Regions from separate parts of the Rheinheimera muenzenbergensis genome, predicted to be linked through region 2. Evidence: predicted binding sites of a transcription regulator. Region 2 holds the regulator's gene; each other region holds the start of a gene.
The links. The regulator sigma-54, encoded in region 2, starts transcription at its own class of promoters, with help from an activator protein. The targets are predictions, from matches to a motif close to TGGCANGNTNCNTGCTT.
Positions count from the first base shown of each region.

Region 1: the regulator sigma-54 is predicted to act here: its motif matches at 1,398-1,414, upstream of MN202_RS10330 (PEP-CTERM sorting domain-containing protein).
Region 3: the regulator sigma-54 is predicted to act here: its motif matches at 1,202-1,218, upstream of MN202_RS12735 (flagellar protein MotY).
Region 4: the regulator sigma-54 is predicted to act here: its motif matches at 2,233-2,249, upstream of MN202_RS12000 (PEP-CTERM sorting domain-containing protein).

Region 1 covers NZ_JALAAR010000007.1:196,020-199,670, forward strand. The annotation lists gene MN202_RS10320 (glycine C-acetyltransferase) at 1-229, shown strand, start outside; gene tdh (L-threonine 3-dehydrogenase) at 245-1,270, shown strand; gene MN202_RS10330 (PEP-CTERM sorting domain-containing protein) at 1,477-2,016, shown strand; gene MN202_RS10335 (S8 family serine peptidase) at 2,304-3,651, shown strand, end outside.
Region 2 covers NZ_JALAAR010000016.1:81,512-85,162, forward strand. The annotation lists gene lptB (LPS export ABC transporter ATP-binding protein) at 1-311, shown strand, start outside; gene MN202_RS16605 (RNA polymerase factor sigma-54) at 358-1,848, shown strand; gene hpf (ribosome hibernation promoting factor) at 1,875-2,162, shown strand; gene ptsN (PTS IIA-like nitrogen regulatory protein PtsN) at 2,170-2,643, shown strand; gene rapZ (RNase adapter RapZ) at 2,640-3,500, shown strand; gene MN202_RS16625 (HPr family phosphocarrier protein) at 3,507-3,651, shown strand, end outside.
Region 3 covers NZ_JALAAR010000010.1:98,431-102,081, reverse strand. The annotation lists gene MN202_RS12740 (hypothetical protein) at 1-262, shown strand, start outside; gene MN202_RS12735 (flagellar protein MotY) at 275-1,144, opposite strand; gene rnt (ribonuclease T) at 1,295-1,972, shown strand; gene MN202_RS12725 (Grx4 family monothiol glutaredoxin) at 2,067-2,408, opposite strand; gene sodB (superoxide dismutase [Fe]) at 2,647-3,228, shown strand; gene MN202_RS12715 (PrkA family serine protein kinase) at 3,457-3,651, shown strand, end outside.
Region 4 covers NZ_JALAAR010000009.1:136,751-140,401, reverse strand. The annotation lists gene MN202_RS12005 (alpha/beta hydrolase family protein) at 1-1,296, opposite strand, end outside; gene MN202_RS12000 (PEP-CTERM sorting domain-containing protein) at 1,461-2,183, opposite strand; gene MN202_RS11995 (DUF4397 domain-containing protein) at 2,468-3,651, opposite strand, start outside.

The DNA.
Region 1 (3,651 bases), on a different contig from region 2:
AGATCACGCTATTATTCCGGTAATGCTGGGCGATGCCAAAATAGCAGCTGAGATGGCTAAGCGCATGCTGGAGCAAGGTATTTACGTGGTCGGTTTCTCTTTCCCGGTGGTGCCAAAAGGCCAGGCCCGTATCCGGACACAAATTTCAGCAGCACATACAACAGAGCAACTGGATAAGGCGATAGACGCCTTTATCCGCATTGGTAAAGACATGGGCGTGATCGCATAAGGGCGGGGCGTGAAAATGAAAGCACTGGCAAAGTTAAAAGCAGAACCGGGTATTTGGCAAACCGAGGTAGAAAAACCGCAGGTAGGGCCGAATGATGTGTTAATTCGCATAAAGAAAACCGCGATTTGTGGTACCGATGTGCACATTTATAAGTGGGATGAGTGGGCGCAAAACACTATTCCGCATGGCATGGTAGTAGGCCATGAATATGTAGGTGTTATTGAAGATATGGGTTCAGAAGTGCGCGGTTTTAGTATTGGCGACCGCGTCTCCGGCGAAGGCCACATTACCTGTGGTCACTGTCGCAACTGTCGCGCCGGCCGGGTGCATTTGTGCCGTAATACCATAGGTGTCGGTGTCAACCGGCCTGGTTCTTTTGCTGAGTATCTGGTTATTCCGGCCTATAACGCCTTTAAGCTGGCAGATAATATTCCTGACAATATTGCCGCTATTTTTGATCCTTTTGGGAATGCGGTACATACGGCGCTGTCATTCGATTTAGTTGGCGAAGATGTGCTTATTACCGGGGCTGGCCCCATTGGTATTATGGCCGCGGCGGTGGCGCGTCATGTTGGCGCCCGGCATGTGGTTATTACTGATGTCAACCAGTACCGGCTGGAGCTGGCACTGAAAATGGGTGCTACACGGGCGGTGGATGTCAGCAAGCAGAACTTAAAAGACGTGATGAAAGAGCTGGGCATGACGGAAGGGTTTGACGTTGGCCTGGAAATGTCCGGGGTGCCTTCGGCGTTTCGTGGCATGCTCGATACCATGAATCATGGTGGCAAGATTGCCATGCTGGGTATTCCACCGTCAGATATGGCCGTAGATTGGAATAAAGTAATCTTCAAAGGCCTGGTGATTAAAGGCATTTACGGCCGCGAGATGTTTGAAACCTGGTACAAAATGGCCAGTTTAATTCAATCCGGCCTCGACCTTAGCCCTATGGTCACGCATGAATTGCCGGTAGAGCAGTTCCAGCAAGGCTTTGACATTATGTGCTCCGGCCAGTCGGGTAAAGTCGTACTTAACTGGTCTTAGTCTGTCCGTTAGCAGTAAAAAGGCGAACTCAGGTTCGCCTTTTTTATTGTCTATTTTTTATACATCAGCTCGGGCGTAAGCTAGTTTAACAATAGCTAATAGATTGAATAAATTCAGTATTAACAATTGGATTGTTTTATGCATTGGTTAAATTGCAAGCAATTGCACCACACCTAATCTAAAACAAAATAAATAAGAGGTAATCCATGTTGAAGTCTATTGTTCTTGCACTGTCTGTCGTGCTGCTCAGTGCTGTCACCCTGTCGAAACCGGCCCATGCAGGCCTGATCCTGACACAGGAGCTGCTGGTAGAAGACCCGGGTGGCAGTATTATTTCTATCGGCGCTATTAGTTTTGATACTGACGATCTTGATGAATGGTTTCCTGGCACCGGCGAATTGCTGGCGTGGCAAAGTTTTACCCTGTTCGGCTATGAAATTGACAGCAGTTTTTTCTTTGTAAGCTTAGGGTTTGACCCGGCCAACGTTTTCGCTGGCCTGGAATATTTGAACTTTGATGTTAGCGATATCAGCGGAGAATTCGCCTTTTCGGGCTTTTTCGATCTGAATGATCCCGGCTTACCGCCTTATTTCACCTCCTATAACTTTACCACCGATGAATTTACCGCATTGGTGAATTTAGCACCGGGCCAAACTACCGCAGTACCGGCACCGGCCACTTTCTGGTTGTTGTTTGGCGCTTTGGCAGGCTTGATGGTACGTCAGCGTCGACACGGGCTGGTTTAGCCTGGCAGCGTCTGCTTTTTTGCACAGCACCTGGTCGGCTCCTGCGTACACATATCTGCAACAAGCAGTTACAGCTTTGCAGGCTCTGTACCGTGTCGGCTGAGTGAAATGACTGGCTGTCAAAAAATTATACAGTAGTTGTCAGTAAGTTTATCGCAGCAATAACGCTATTGCGGCGTTAAACAACGCTGCAGCGAGAGTCAGATGGCTGGAAGCCGAACGGCAGTGACTTCCCTCCGAATTAACTCCTGTTGTACAGCGAGAAAAACAATAAACGGAGATATCAGATGCAATTTAACCAATTTATGTCCAGAACGGCCTGTGCTGTTGCTTTGGCGGTAGGCGCCATGCCAGCTGTAGTAGTGGCGACGAATTATCAGATTGAAGTAGACCGCACCCTGCTACAGCAAGCAGAAGAAAGCACGACGCCGGTGCCTTATATTGTGCAGGTAAAAGGTAAAAGCGGGGTAGAAAAAGCGGAAGAACTGGGTGAGCTGCTGCCGGCGGCAGAATCGGTCACCGTCGGTCTTAACCGCTACAATGCCGGATCAGCCCGAATGCTAAGCTACACCAACGGCTTAAAACATTTTCATCAACAGTTAGCCACGCAAAGTGGCAGCGGCAAGTTGTTATATTCGTACACCCATACTTTTAATGGCTTTTCGGCGAAAATGACCGCGGCTCAGGCCGAAACATTGCGTAACCATCCGAATGTGCTGGGGGTATGGCGTGATGAAGCGCAGCAACTTACCACCTCTAATACGCCGGCTTTTCTTGGCCTGACCGGTGAACCTGACGGTTTACATGTGCAAGGTGTAAAAGGTGAAGGCATAGTCATAGGTGTAGTTGACAGCGGTATCTGGCCAGAGCATCCCAGCTTTGCCGATGATGGCAGCTACACTCCGCTGGCGGGGTGGGCCGGAGCCTGTGATAGCGGTGAAGATGCGGCTTTCAGCTGTAATAACAAACTGATTGGTGCCCGCTATTACAAAGAATCGTTTGAAAGCGTATATCAGCTGCAACCAGGCGAGTTTGTCTCCCCGCGGGATGCGGATGATCATGGTACCCATGTCGCCTCAACTGCTGCTGGTAATGCAGATGTTACAGCGGTACTCAACGGCACCGCAGTGGCTACCGTGTCGGGTATAGCCCCGCGCGCCCGTGTTGCTATGTATAAAGCCTGCTGGAATAGCACTTACACTAATCCGCAGGGGCAGCCGGAACGCGGTTGTTTTGGCGGCGATACTATGGCCGCCATTGACCAGGCTGTGGCTGACGGTGTCGATGTGATTAACTATTCCATTAGCGGCAGTTTAACCAATATCACCACGCCACAGGCTGCTGCAAAATTGCGCGCTGCCCAGGCCGGGGTCTTTGTCGCAGTGTCTGCAGGTAATAACGGCCCGGCAGCAAGCACCATTGGCACGCCGGCTCCCTGGGTTACTACGGTTGCGGCTTCGACGTACAGTGGTACCAGTGTATCTAACGGCATCGAAGTCACCGCCGGTCCGCTACAGGGTGTGTATCAGTCAATAGAAGGTGTTACGACAGTACCGCTTAGTGTAAGCGGTGATGTTGTTGCTGACGTGGTTGTGGCGTCGCCACTTGAAGCCTGTACCGCGCTGAATAATGCCG
Region 2 (3,651 bases):
CAGGTGGTGAACGCCGGCGCGTTGAAATTGCCCGCGCGCTGGCCGCCAACCCGGCGTTTATTCTACTGGATGAGCCTTTCGCCGGTGTCGATCCGATCTCGGTACTCGACATAAAAAAAATAATTCAGCATCTGTGCCAACGCGGCATTGGTGTGCTCATTACCGACCATAATGTCCGCGAAACCCTTGATGTCTGCGAAATAGCCTACATTGTTAGCCATGGGGAGCTGATAGCTTCCGGTGCCCCACAGGAAGTTCTGGCAAATCAGAAAGTAAGGGATGTATACCTTGGCGAGCAATTCAGGCTATAGTTAGCAAAAACCTGCCCGCGCTAAATCAGGAGCACAGTAGAAGTAGATGAAGCCCTCTTTGCAACTTCGCTTAGGACAGCAACTTACTATGACACCCCAGCTGCAGCAGGCAATCCGCCTGTTACAGTTGTCGACCATAGAATTGCAACAGGAAATTCAGGAAGCGCTGGATGCGAACCCTTTGCTGGAAGCTGAAGATGAGTACGACAGCTTTGATGCTGAACCAGCGAGCGCCGCAGAATTACAGCACGACACTACGGACAACCAGGCTGACAGTCGCTCTGATGATCAAGCCGAGCCGGCAGAGCCCGATACCAGTGAATCGATGTCTGAGCAGAATATCAGCGAAGATCTGCCGCTGGACAACAACTGGGATGATTTAGTCAGTGCAGCGCCAGTCAGCGCCGGTAATGCAGCCGGCGATGACGATAGCCTGTATCAGGGCGAAACCAGTGAAACCCTGCGTGACTATCTGCGTTGGCAGATGCAGCTGACACCTTTTTCAGAAACCGACCGCGCTATTGCAGAAATTATTATTGAAGCGATAGATGACAATGGTCTGCTTACCATCAGCTGCGAGGAAATTCTTGAATCACTGGGCCTGGTTGATGTTGAAGCTGACGAAGTAGAAGCCGTCATCAAACGCATCCAACTGTTTGATCCGGTAGGCGTTGGTGCCCGCTCTGTGCAGGAGTGCCTGTTAGTACAATTACGCCAGTTTAGCCCTGACACGCCATTTTTAGCTGCCGCGCAAAGCCTGATCCGCGATCACACAGAACTTTTAGCTAACCGCGACTTTCGTTCTTTAATGCGGGTGACTAAACTGAAAGAGGATGAGCTGAAAGAAGTGATGCGGCTTATTCATTCACTGAATCCGCGCCCCGGCGCTGATGTGATCCGGGAAGAGCAGCAGTACGTGATCCCAGATGTCAGCGTAATGAAAGTAAAAGGCCGCTGGCAGGTCGAGTTAAACCCGGACGCCATGCCCAAAGTGCGGATAAACCAACAATATGCGGCAATGTCACGCACGGCTAAAAGCAGTGCTGACAGCCAGTTTATCCGTTCTCATTTGCAGGAGGCAAAATGGTTTTTAAAGAGTCTGGAGAGCCGCAACGAAACCCTGTTAAAAGTAACCAACTGCATCGTGCAACAGCAGCAAGCTTTTTTTGAACATGGTGAAGAGGCCATGAAACCTATGGTGCTGAATGACGTAGCCGAGATGGTTGGCATGCATGAATCAACCATTTCCAGGGTAACAACGCAAAAATATATGCATACACCCAGGGGTATTTTTGAACTTAAGTTCTTTTTTTCCAGTCACGTTAGTACAGAAAGTGGTGGCGAATGCTCGTCTACCGCAATAAGGGCCTTTATCAAGAAATTAGTGGCGGCGGAGAATCCGGCCAAACCGCTCAGTGACAGCAAAATGGCCGACATTCTGCTGGAGCAAGGTATCAACGTAGCGCGGCGTACTATTGCCAAGTACCGCGAATCCCTGTTTATACCGCCGTCAAATCAACGCAAGACCTTGCTGTAAATAAGCCTAAAAGAAGGAATATGTCTATGCAAATCAATCTTACCGGTCGCCATGTTGAAATTACCACAGCCTTAAGAGAATACGTTGACAGCAAATTTGCCAAACTGGAACGGCATTTCGATCATATAAATAATGTACATGTGATCCTAAACGTGGAAAAATTAAAGCAGATTGCTGAGGCCAAGCTGCATTTGAATGGCGGCGAAGTATTTGCAGTCTCTGAAGATGAAAATATGTATGCTGCGATTGACCAGCTGATTGATAAACTGGATCGCCAGGTAATCAAGCATAAAGAGAAAATTTCCCGACACTGATTTGGCCATGATGAATTTAAGCTCAATGCTTGCCGAGAACTGCACTAAAAGTGCAGTTCTTTTTAACAGCAAAAAACGCATACTGGAATATATAGCCGAACTGGCGCACCAGCAATTACCTGATATTGCCGAGTACAGCATATTAGAGGCCTTGACGACCCGCGAAAAGCTGGGGTCAACCGGGATCGGTGGCGGTATCGCTATACCGCACGGCAAGCTGAAAAATGTAACCGAGCCGAAACTGGTATTTGTTGTCAGTAAAGAAACTATTCCGTTTGACGCTATCGACAACCAGCCGGTGGATATCTTCTGCGCTATTTTAATTCCGGAACAGCAGTGTCAGGCGCACCTGAGTACGTTGGCCGCTATTGCCCGGCTACTTAGCCAGAAAGAGTTGACCAAAAAAATCCGCCACGCCGAAACTAACCAGCAGTTATACCAATTACTACTGGATTACAGCACTATGGACAGCAGCACATGAAATTACTGGTAGTCAGTGGTCGCTCCGGCTCCGGCAAATCTGTTGCCTTAAGGGTAATGGAAGACCTCGGCTACTACTGTGTTGACAATATTCCGGTCAACTTGCTGCCGACTCTGGCTACCACCGTGATGGGGCAGTATGAGCGTGTCGCCGTAAGCATTGATGTGCGTAACCTGCCACAAGATCCTGATGAACTGGCCGAAATTCTGTCTTATCTGCCACGCAAACTTGAGCTGACAATATTATATCTGGACGCCGATCACGCCAGTTTAATTAAACGCTTTAGCGAAACCCGGCGTCTGCATCCGCTGTCACACCAGGCTATGTCACTGGACGAAGCCATATCGCGCGAGCAACAACTACTGGACCCCATCTCCAGCCGCGCAGATCTGTATATCGACACCACAGATTTAAACGTGCACCAACTGGCCGAGCAGCTGCGCGAACGCATCCTGGGCCAAAAAAGCGGCCGGCTGGTGATATTATTCGAATCTTTTGGCTTTAAATATGGCATCCCCAAAGATGCCGACTTTGTGTTTGACGCCCGCTTTTTACCTAACCCACACTGGGAACCGGATTTAAAACCGCTTAGTGGCCTGGACCAACCGGTAAAAGACTATCTGGCCGCACAGCCGGTAGTTGCCAAATACATTTGGCATATCAACAGCTTTATCAGCAGCTGGTTACCGCATTTGGAGCGCAATAACCGCAGTTACCTGACTATCGCCATCGGCTGCACCGGTGGCCAGCACCGCTCTGTCTATATGGTTGAGAGCCTGGCCGAGAGTTACCGCAATACACGTGAAGACGTGCAGCTGCGCCACCGCGAGCTGGCCCGGCATCATCAAAAGAGCTAACTCAGCATGAAATACTGCACTGATGTAACCATCGTCAACCAGCTGGGATTACATGCCCGGGCAGCAACGAAACTGGCACAGCTGTGTCAGCAGTTTAACGCCCGCATTGAATTGCATCAGGAAGGTAAAACCGCAGACGCCAGCAGTGTTT
Region 3 (3,651 bases), on a different contig from region 2:
TTTTTTTCAAATTCCTCTGGCTGCTGACGCGCGCGAATTTGCCCGACTGGACAGCAAAATGCCGGCAGTGCTTAGCTATTTTAGCCAGCAAACCGAACAGGAACTGCGCGATTTTTATATCCAGCGTTTAGGCGAGCCAACAAGTGAACAAAGTCAGTATGGCCGTCAGAATTTGTATTTTCAGGTTAACGGCCGACAGGTGCGGATATTGTTATCCAGCCGCGATGACTGGCGTCAGGTCGATATCATGCTGCAAAACTAAGCGGCACTGTTATCAGGGTTTAGCCATCTGTAATACTACGCGGCGGTTTTTCCGCCGCTCCAGCGCGGTGTCATTAGGTGCAACATGACGCCGCTCACCAAAACCTTCAACCTGAACCCTATCTGCGGCTAAGCCGGCGGCAACAAAAAACTGTTTCACTTTTTCTGCCCGCTTTACCGACAACTGCTCATTCATCCAACGTCCGCCATAACTGTCGGTATACCCCTGGATCTCAACATAATCAATATCCTGATCATGCCTGAGGTATTCTGCTATCTGCGCCAGCCGCCGCTCGGATTCGCGACTTAGCTTATCACCACCGCTTTCGTAACTTAAAACCGTAAAAGCGATGTCGTCAAAACTGTATGGCAATAAGCCAGCAATACATTGATTAAACTGATTGTAGCTGGGCACAAACTGCACCGGATTGAGCTGAGCTACCACCTTATCGTACGGGCTATACCAATCACTAAAGTAAAACGCCGGGCTAAAACCGTGTTCCAGTTCAGTTAATAAGGTCCAGGCAGCTTTTTTCGGTAGTTCTCCGTTAAACTGCTTCAGCAATTGCATGGTTGCCACAGTTTTTGCCGGTACCCCGGCACGCCAGGCGGGTGGCATTGACAGCACCTCAGCCAGTGCATACTGATCTGGCAGGCGCTGCATTTTTAATTCAAAATCCATATTCAGTGCTTTACTGGCAACACTGCGAAAAATAGCCCGGCCAAAATGTGGGATCTGATGCTCTAACGAGCATAGCAACGGCGACGCCACCGACAACTGCCAGGCAGATTGCTCGATAGTGGCAGAATATTGACGCAGCTGCGGCTGTGCCAGCACACCGCAACACCCCAGCAGGCTTAACAATACTGTACAGACTCGCATTTTTTCGTTTCCCACGCAGTTTGGTATCCGCTTAAACAGCGCTTAATAAAGTAACTGTAGCAAACATCGTGCCGCAGTGGTTAAGTTAGCCACAAGACGTTAGCCGATTTCTTTGGCATAATAGCGGCTGATTTTTTAGATGGCGATGTTATGACACAACCAAAATCCCTGCTAGCCCAACGTTTTCGAGGTTACTACCCGGTAGTTATCGACGTGGAAACAGCAGGCTTTAATGCTAAAACCGACGCGTTACTCGAAATTGCCGCCACCTTGCTGGATATGGATGATGACGGCAATTTAGTGCCGCTAAAAACGCTGCATTTTCATGTTGAGCCTTTCGAGGGCGCCAATCTCGATGCCAGCTCTCTGGCGTTTAACGGTATTGACCCCTTTAACCCGTTGCGCGGTGCCGTAGCCGAACGTGAAGCAATTACCGAAATTTGCAAGGCGGTGCGTAAGGCACAAAAAGATGCCGGTTGTCAGCGCAGTGTGATAGTGGCGCACAATGCCGCCTTTGATCAGGGCTTTTTTAATGCAGCGGTAGAGCGGCTAAACTTCAAACGCTCCCCCTTTCATGCGTTTGTGTCTTTTGATACAACTACGCTGGCCGCACTGGCGGTGGGGCAAACCGTATTGGCTAAAGCCTGCCAGGCTGCCGGTATTGAGTTTGATAATAAAGAAGCGCACAGCGCCCTGTACGATACTGAACGTACTGCGGAATTATTCTGTTATATCGTCAACAGCTGGAAACAGCTGGGAGGCTGGCCACTGGCTCAGGCATTTGATGATGAGCAGGATCAGCAGGAAGATAACGCTCTGCTGGCCTGACACTACAACAAACCGCGCCAGACAAAAAGCAATAAGGCCGCAGCAGCGGCCTTATTGCTTATGTAGCGTCAGATTATTACTCTGATTACTCTGATTACTCTGCGCTGCTATCGGTTTTATATTTGGCAGCAGTATCTTTGATCAATGGCTGCAGCTCGCCACGCTGAAACATTTCCAGCACGATGTCGCAACCGCCAATCAGTTCACCTTCAACCCATAACTGCGGAAAAGTTGGCCAATTTGCGTATTTGGGCAATTCTGCGCGAATATCCGGGTTTTGCAAAATATCAACATAAGCAAACTGCTCACCACAGGCAATAAGAGCCTGCGAGGCCTGCGCTGAAAAGCCGCAGCTTGGGAACTTCGGCGAGCCTTTCATAAATAACAGAATTGGGTTATCAGTAATTTGCTGTTTAATTTTATCTAACGTTTCCATTAATTCCTCACGACATTAGCATATTCAGACTGCAGATCATTTTACGCTGTTCTGAGGCAACTGGCACTTGAGATTTGAGAAAAAAGCCCCACTTCTGGCTGTATTACAATATCAGCACTGGCAAGCAGCAACTGCGTCAGATCAGCTGACACCACACACTGTAAAACTTGAGTATTTTAGTCAGGTTTTGTAGTCTACGTCATGCAGACAACATAAACAACGCCAACGGAGAATGACAATGGCCTTTGAATTACCAGCATTACCTTATGCTAAAGATGCTTTAGCGCCGCACATTTCAGCAGAAACGCTGGAGTATCACTACGGCAAACACCACAATACCTACGTTGTGAAGTTAAACGGCTTAATTGAAGGTACACCTTTCGCCGGTAAATCACTGGAAGACATCGTGCGTACCTCTGAAGGCGGCATCTTTAACAATGCTGCTCAGGTATGGAACCACACCTTCTACTGGCACTGTCTGTCACCTAACGGTGGTGGCGAGCCAACAGGCGCACTGGCAGCTGCCATTAACGCCAAATGGGGCTCTTTTGCTGCCTTTAAAACCGCATTTAACGACAAGGCAGTAAATAACTTTGGTTCAAGCTGGACCTGGTTAGTGAAAAAAGCCGATGGCAGCCTGGATATTGTTAATACCAGCAATGCGGCTACGCCATTAACGGATACCAGCCTGACGCCGGTAATGACCGTAGATTTGTGGGAACACGCCTACTACATTGATTACCGTAATGCCCGTCCTACCTATCTGGATGCTTTCTGGGCATTAGTAAACTGGCAATTTGCCAGCGAAAACTTCGCTTAATCACTTCTGCATTAATAAAGAACCCGGCAGCGCCGGGTTTTTTTGTCCGTCAAACTTTACAAAATTTCACTACCCTCCAGTAAAACTTTTATACAAATAAAACGCTAAGCGGAAAAAAATCGTAGATATTTCGGTCAATTAGTCAGGCGGGAACGCGCTTTACTGTCTAACCTTAAAGCAACAGCTTGGCTGCTACCCTTTTCCGATGTTTTAAAGCTGGAGGTGCATATGAGTATTTTCGAGCACTACAAATCACGCTATGAAGCGGCAAAAGAAGAAGAATATACCATTTCGGAGTTTCTGGCGTTGTGTAAAGACGATAAGAGCTGTTATGCCAGCGCGTCAGAGCGCTTGCTAATGGCAATTGGCGAACCACAATTGACAGACACAGCCCAGGATCCAAAGTTGTCGCGGCTGTTTTCT
Region 4 (3,651 bases), on a different contig from region 2:
GTAATCAAAACCCCCGTCATCAAAGCTAATTGGGCCACCGTGCGGGAAAATAATAGTTGGCACAGCCCCCTGCTGATAACCTAGCGGCGTGGTCAGGTAACCTTCGATGTTCAGGCCATCGCGGGCCTGGTATTGAATTTTCTGTTTGGCAACCATTAGCTCAGGATCGAGCTGGCTGTATTTGTCCAATAAAAAGGTCATCGACTTTTCTTTACGCTCGCCCAGCAGATAACTGCCGGGGCTGGTGGCACTGCTGGTTTCAATAATGTAGCGGTTTTTATCATTGCTCATGCTGACAATATGGTTGTCCGCATCCGGTAAAGCTTTGTCTACTGCTTTTTGAAACGCCTGATAGTCAGCATCAACATACTCTTCGCCTATGGCAATCACCTTATTGTCTTGCCAGGAATAGCGGATGTCGGCCGGTACATCGTAGTTTTCATCGGCTTTAACCAGTTGTAACGTTGGCTGGGCGGCCGATAGATCAGTTTTAAATATCGCCAGCTTGCCTTCGTGGTAAGCTGACACATACAAAATATTCGGATCAGCGTCGAAGCCTATAGGCCAGACTTCCTGCTCGGAGAACAGCTCAAACTGCCATAAAGTCCGAAACTCTTTAGTGTCGAGCATTTTCTCCTGTACTTCATAGCGGGTATCATCACGAAACAAAGCAATGCGAGGCCTGTGCTGACGGTCTGCCACCCAGTCGTACAAGTCTTTACGCGCATGCGCCACCATTTCATGCAGCCCGCCGTTCAGGCTCACTTTAACCACACTGGTGCCGGTGCCATGGTTAAAGCCATCTAGCGCCAGTAATATGTTGTGCTCATCCTCTGGCATTAAAGCAACAATATTCGATTGAAATTGCGGCGTACGCACCAGTTTACCTTGTAACTGGCCATTCACAACGCTTCGGTTTTTACCGGTTTCTACATCAATTAGCATCAGGCGGGTTTCAGTTACCGGCGTACCATAACGATGTGAGGCATAGGCAGCGCGCATCAGTAATTGTTTATTGTTGGCCCAGATCACCGAGTAAATTCTCAGGTCGCGACTGTCAGCTTTAACCAGGTATTTTTGCTCCCCAGTTTGTAAATCAAATAATTTCACCAGCACTAACTGCTCTTTTTCAGTATCAAGTGTCTGGATCATCGACAGCTTGCTACCATCAGGCGACAACTTAAGTTTGTCGATTGCCGGCGCACTGGCAAAGGCTTCAACCGGTAATTCTTTTGCTGCAGATACAGCCGACAACACCACGCCCAATAATAAGGCGCAGACAGCGGACAACTTCATTGTTAACATTCCTGTAACCATTATTTTTTGCTGCGGCAAAGTAGCAAAAAACCTTACCACTGGCAAAATATTTCACAGACGTTAACAATAAAATTTGCACAAAAACAAAGCCCGCTTACGCGGGCTTTATTTTTACTAAGTTATAACTGCAGGATTTGCTGCTTCTATTTATTTCGCTTTAACGAACGCGAAGATAATGCAAGCAGCCCTAGCCCCAATAAAGCAATTGAAGCCGGCGCAGGAACGTCATTAAAGTCTGGTGCGGCCTGGTCAATAAAAAACATATCCATACCAAAACAATATGCATCATGCTGATGCCCAGGTTGACCGTGAACGGTGCTGGCAGATGTAAAACGCACTGTATCAACTGCATCGAAATTTGAGCTTAAATAAATTTGTGGGTCGGTCTGCAGCGGGCTGCCGATATTATTTACGCCAACAAAACCCCAAGTGTCAGGCGTCAATAATAAACGTTCTAACATCACACCACCGGCCCAGGCCTCGACATAGGTTTCTTCAGCACCGGAAGCCCAGCCTCCACCGACGATTGTATTGCTGGTTAGGATAAAATAGTTTAAATCAAAGACGCCGCCATTGGATTTTTTGATCTCCATTGCCTGTAAACCATTTTGCCAATGCGCATGAACAACGCTGTTTGAAGCGTTGTAGTAATTACCTACATATTCAAAACTACCAATGAAATCAAACACAAAACCATCTTCTTCATAGTAGTCAACGGATGAACATAGCGTCACATCTGTAGTGTTGCAGCTGGCACCACTATTCAGATAGGCCGTACCACCGGTGAAATCAATAATTGCCGCCTGGGCCAGACCGCTAAAACCGACTACACAACCGGCAACAAGGTTGATTAAACTCTTTTTCATCTTAAATCCTTTAATATTATTATTTTGCCTGAATAAGCGCCGAAAGCTTTAGCAAAAATCACGCCAAACAATAAGATATTGATTTTACTGCATTTATAAAATACCGAGATGAAAAACTGTAAAATAACCAGACAATTTCTATCGGAATAACAATAAGTTAGATATTTTTAATTTAGTCCAGCTCAATAGAGAGATTACTGCCCGCAACAACGCTGAACATGTTAAAGCAAAACAAAGCCCGCTTACGCGGGCTTTAACTTAACAGGACCTTCTGTTATTTGGTGTTATGGCTGGACGAAATCGTCCATTAAGATTAACCCGACATCTGCGGTTAAGCCGGCGCCGTCACGGGCTATGGCGGTGTAAATGCTGTTGGCGGCTAAGGTTAAGGCTACCGGGCCTATTGCCGCCATTTTGCTACCGGCTGGGGTGACGGTTACCACATAGTCACCGCCGGCCAAAGAGACATAACCGGTTTCGGCTTTAAAGGGTACCGCAGCAAAAGCCGGCGTGGCCGCGCTGATGTCTTCTGTCGGCGTGACATAGATATCTACCTCACCGGCCAGCGTTGAGCCATGCACTATGCGTACCTGTGCTTCAGTCGCAATGCGCCGTGGCATATCGGCCAGTACCAGGGGTTCAATGCTGTTATTGCCCAAAGCGCCTACGGCTAATACGCTGTAATAGGCACCGGCCTCTAACGTCAGATCGGCATCAATGACGACCACGCTGTTATCCGCATCGGCGGCCACTTTTACGTTGTAACTGTCGGGCGCGACAGCGACATAAGGGGTAAAGTCTGGAAACGCCAGGGCGTCAACTAAGGTAATGGCATCATTAACAATGACATCTACGGCTGGTGCGTCAGACACATTGTGTACAACGCGCACTGATGCAGTTGCGTTAGCATCTAAAATAGCCATCTCGCTGCCATCTTGCCCTACGGCCAACAACGATACCGGCGATGCGCCGGAGTACTGGCTGTCTATGGCAGCTACCACTAAATCTGTGCCGGATGTGGTTAATGGCAGAGAGCCGCTGTCAAATACCACGGTATCAGTACCGGGCAGCGTAATGCGCACCTGATATTCTGCCGGGTCAACTTCGACATAGTCGGTAGCGTCTTTATACATTAAGGTCGCCAGCGGCGTGCCTAGCGCAGCGCCGGGCGCGGTAACATGGATATCCACCTCTGGTGCGGTAGAGGCTGCGTGTACGACCTGCAAGCGGATTTTACCAGCTGCCACGTCTTCGACTGTTCCCTCTACTACTATTGGCTCCAGCGTTTCTTCAGCCACTTTACCCACGGCAAATACCGTGTAGCGTTTCGCTTCTGCCAGTGGCAGATCCAACGGGCCTATCACCGTAGCGGTATTGCCCTCACCTGGCAGTATAGCTTCAACTTCCACACTATAAGTAGCAGGCGCCAGCGACAGCACTTCAGACGCTTCGCCAAATGCCAGGCCGG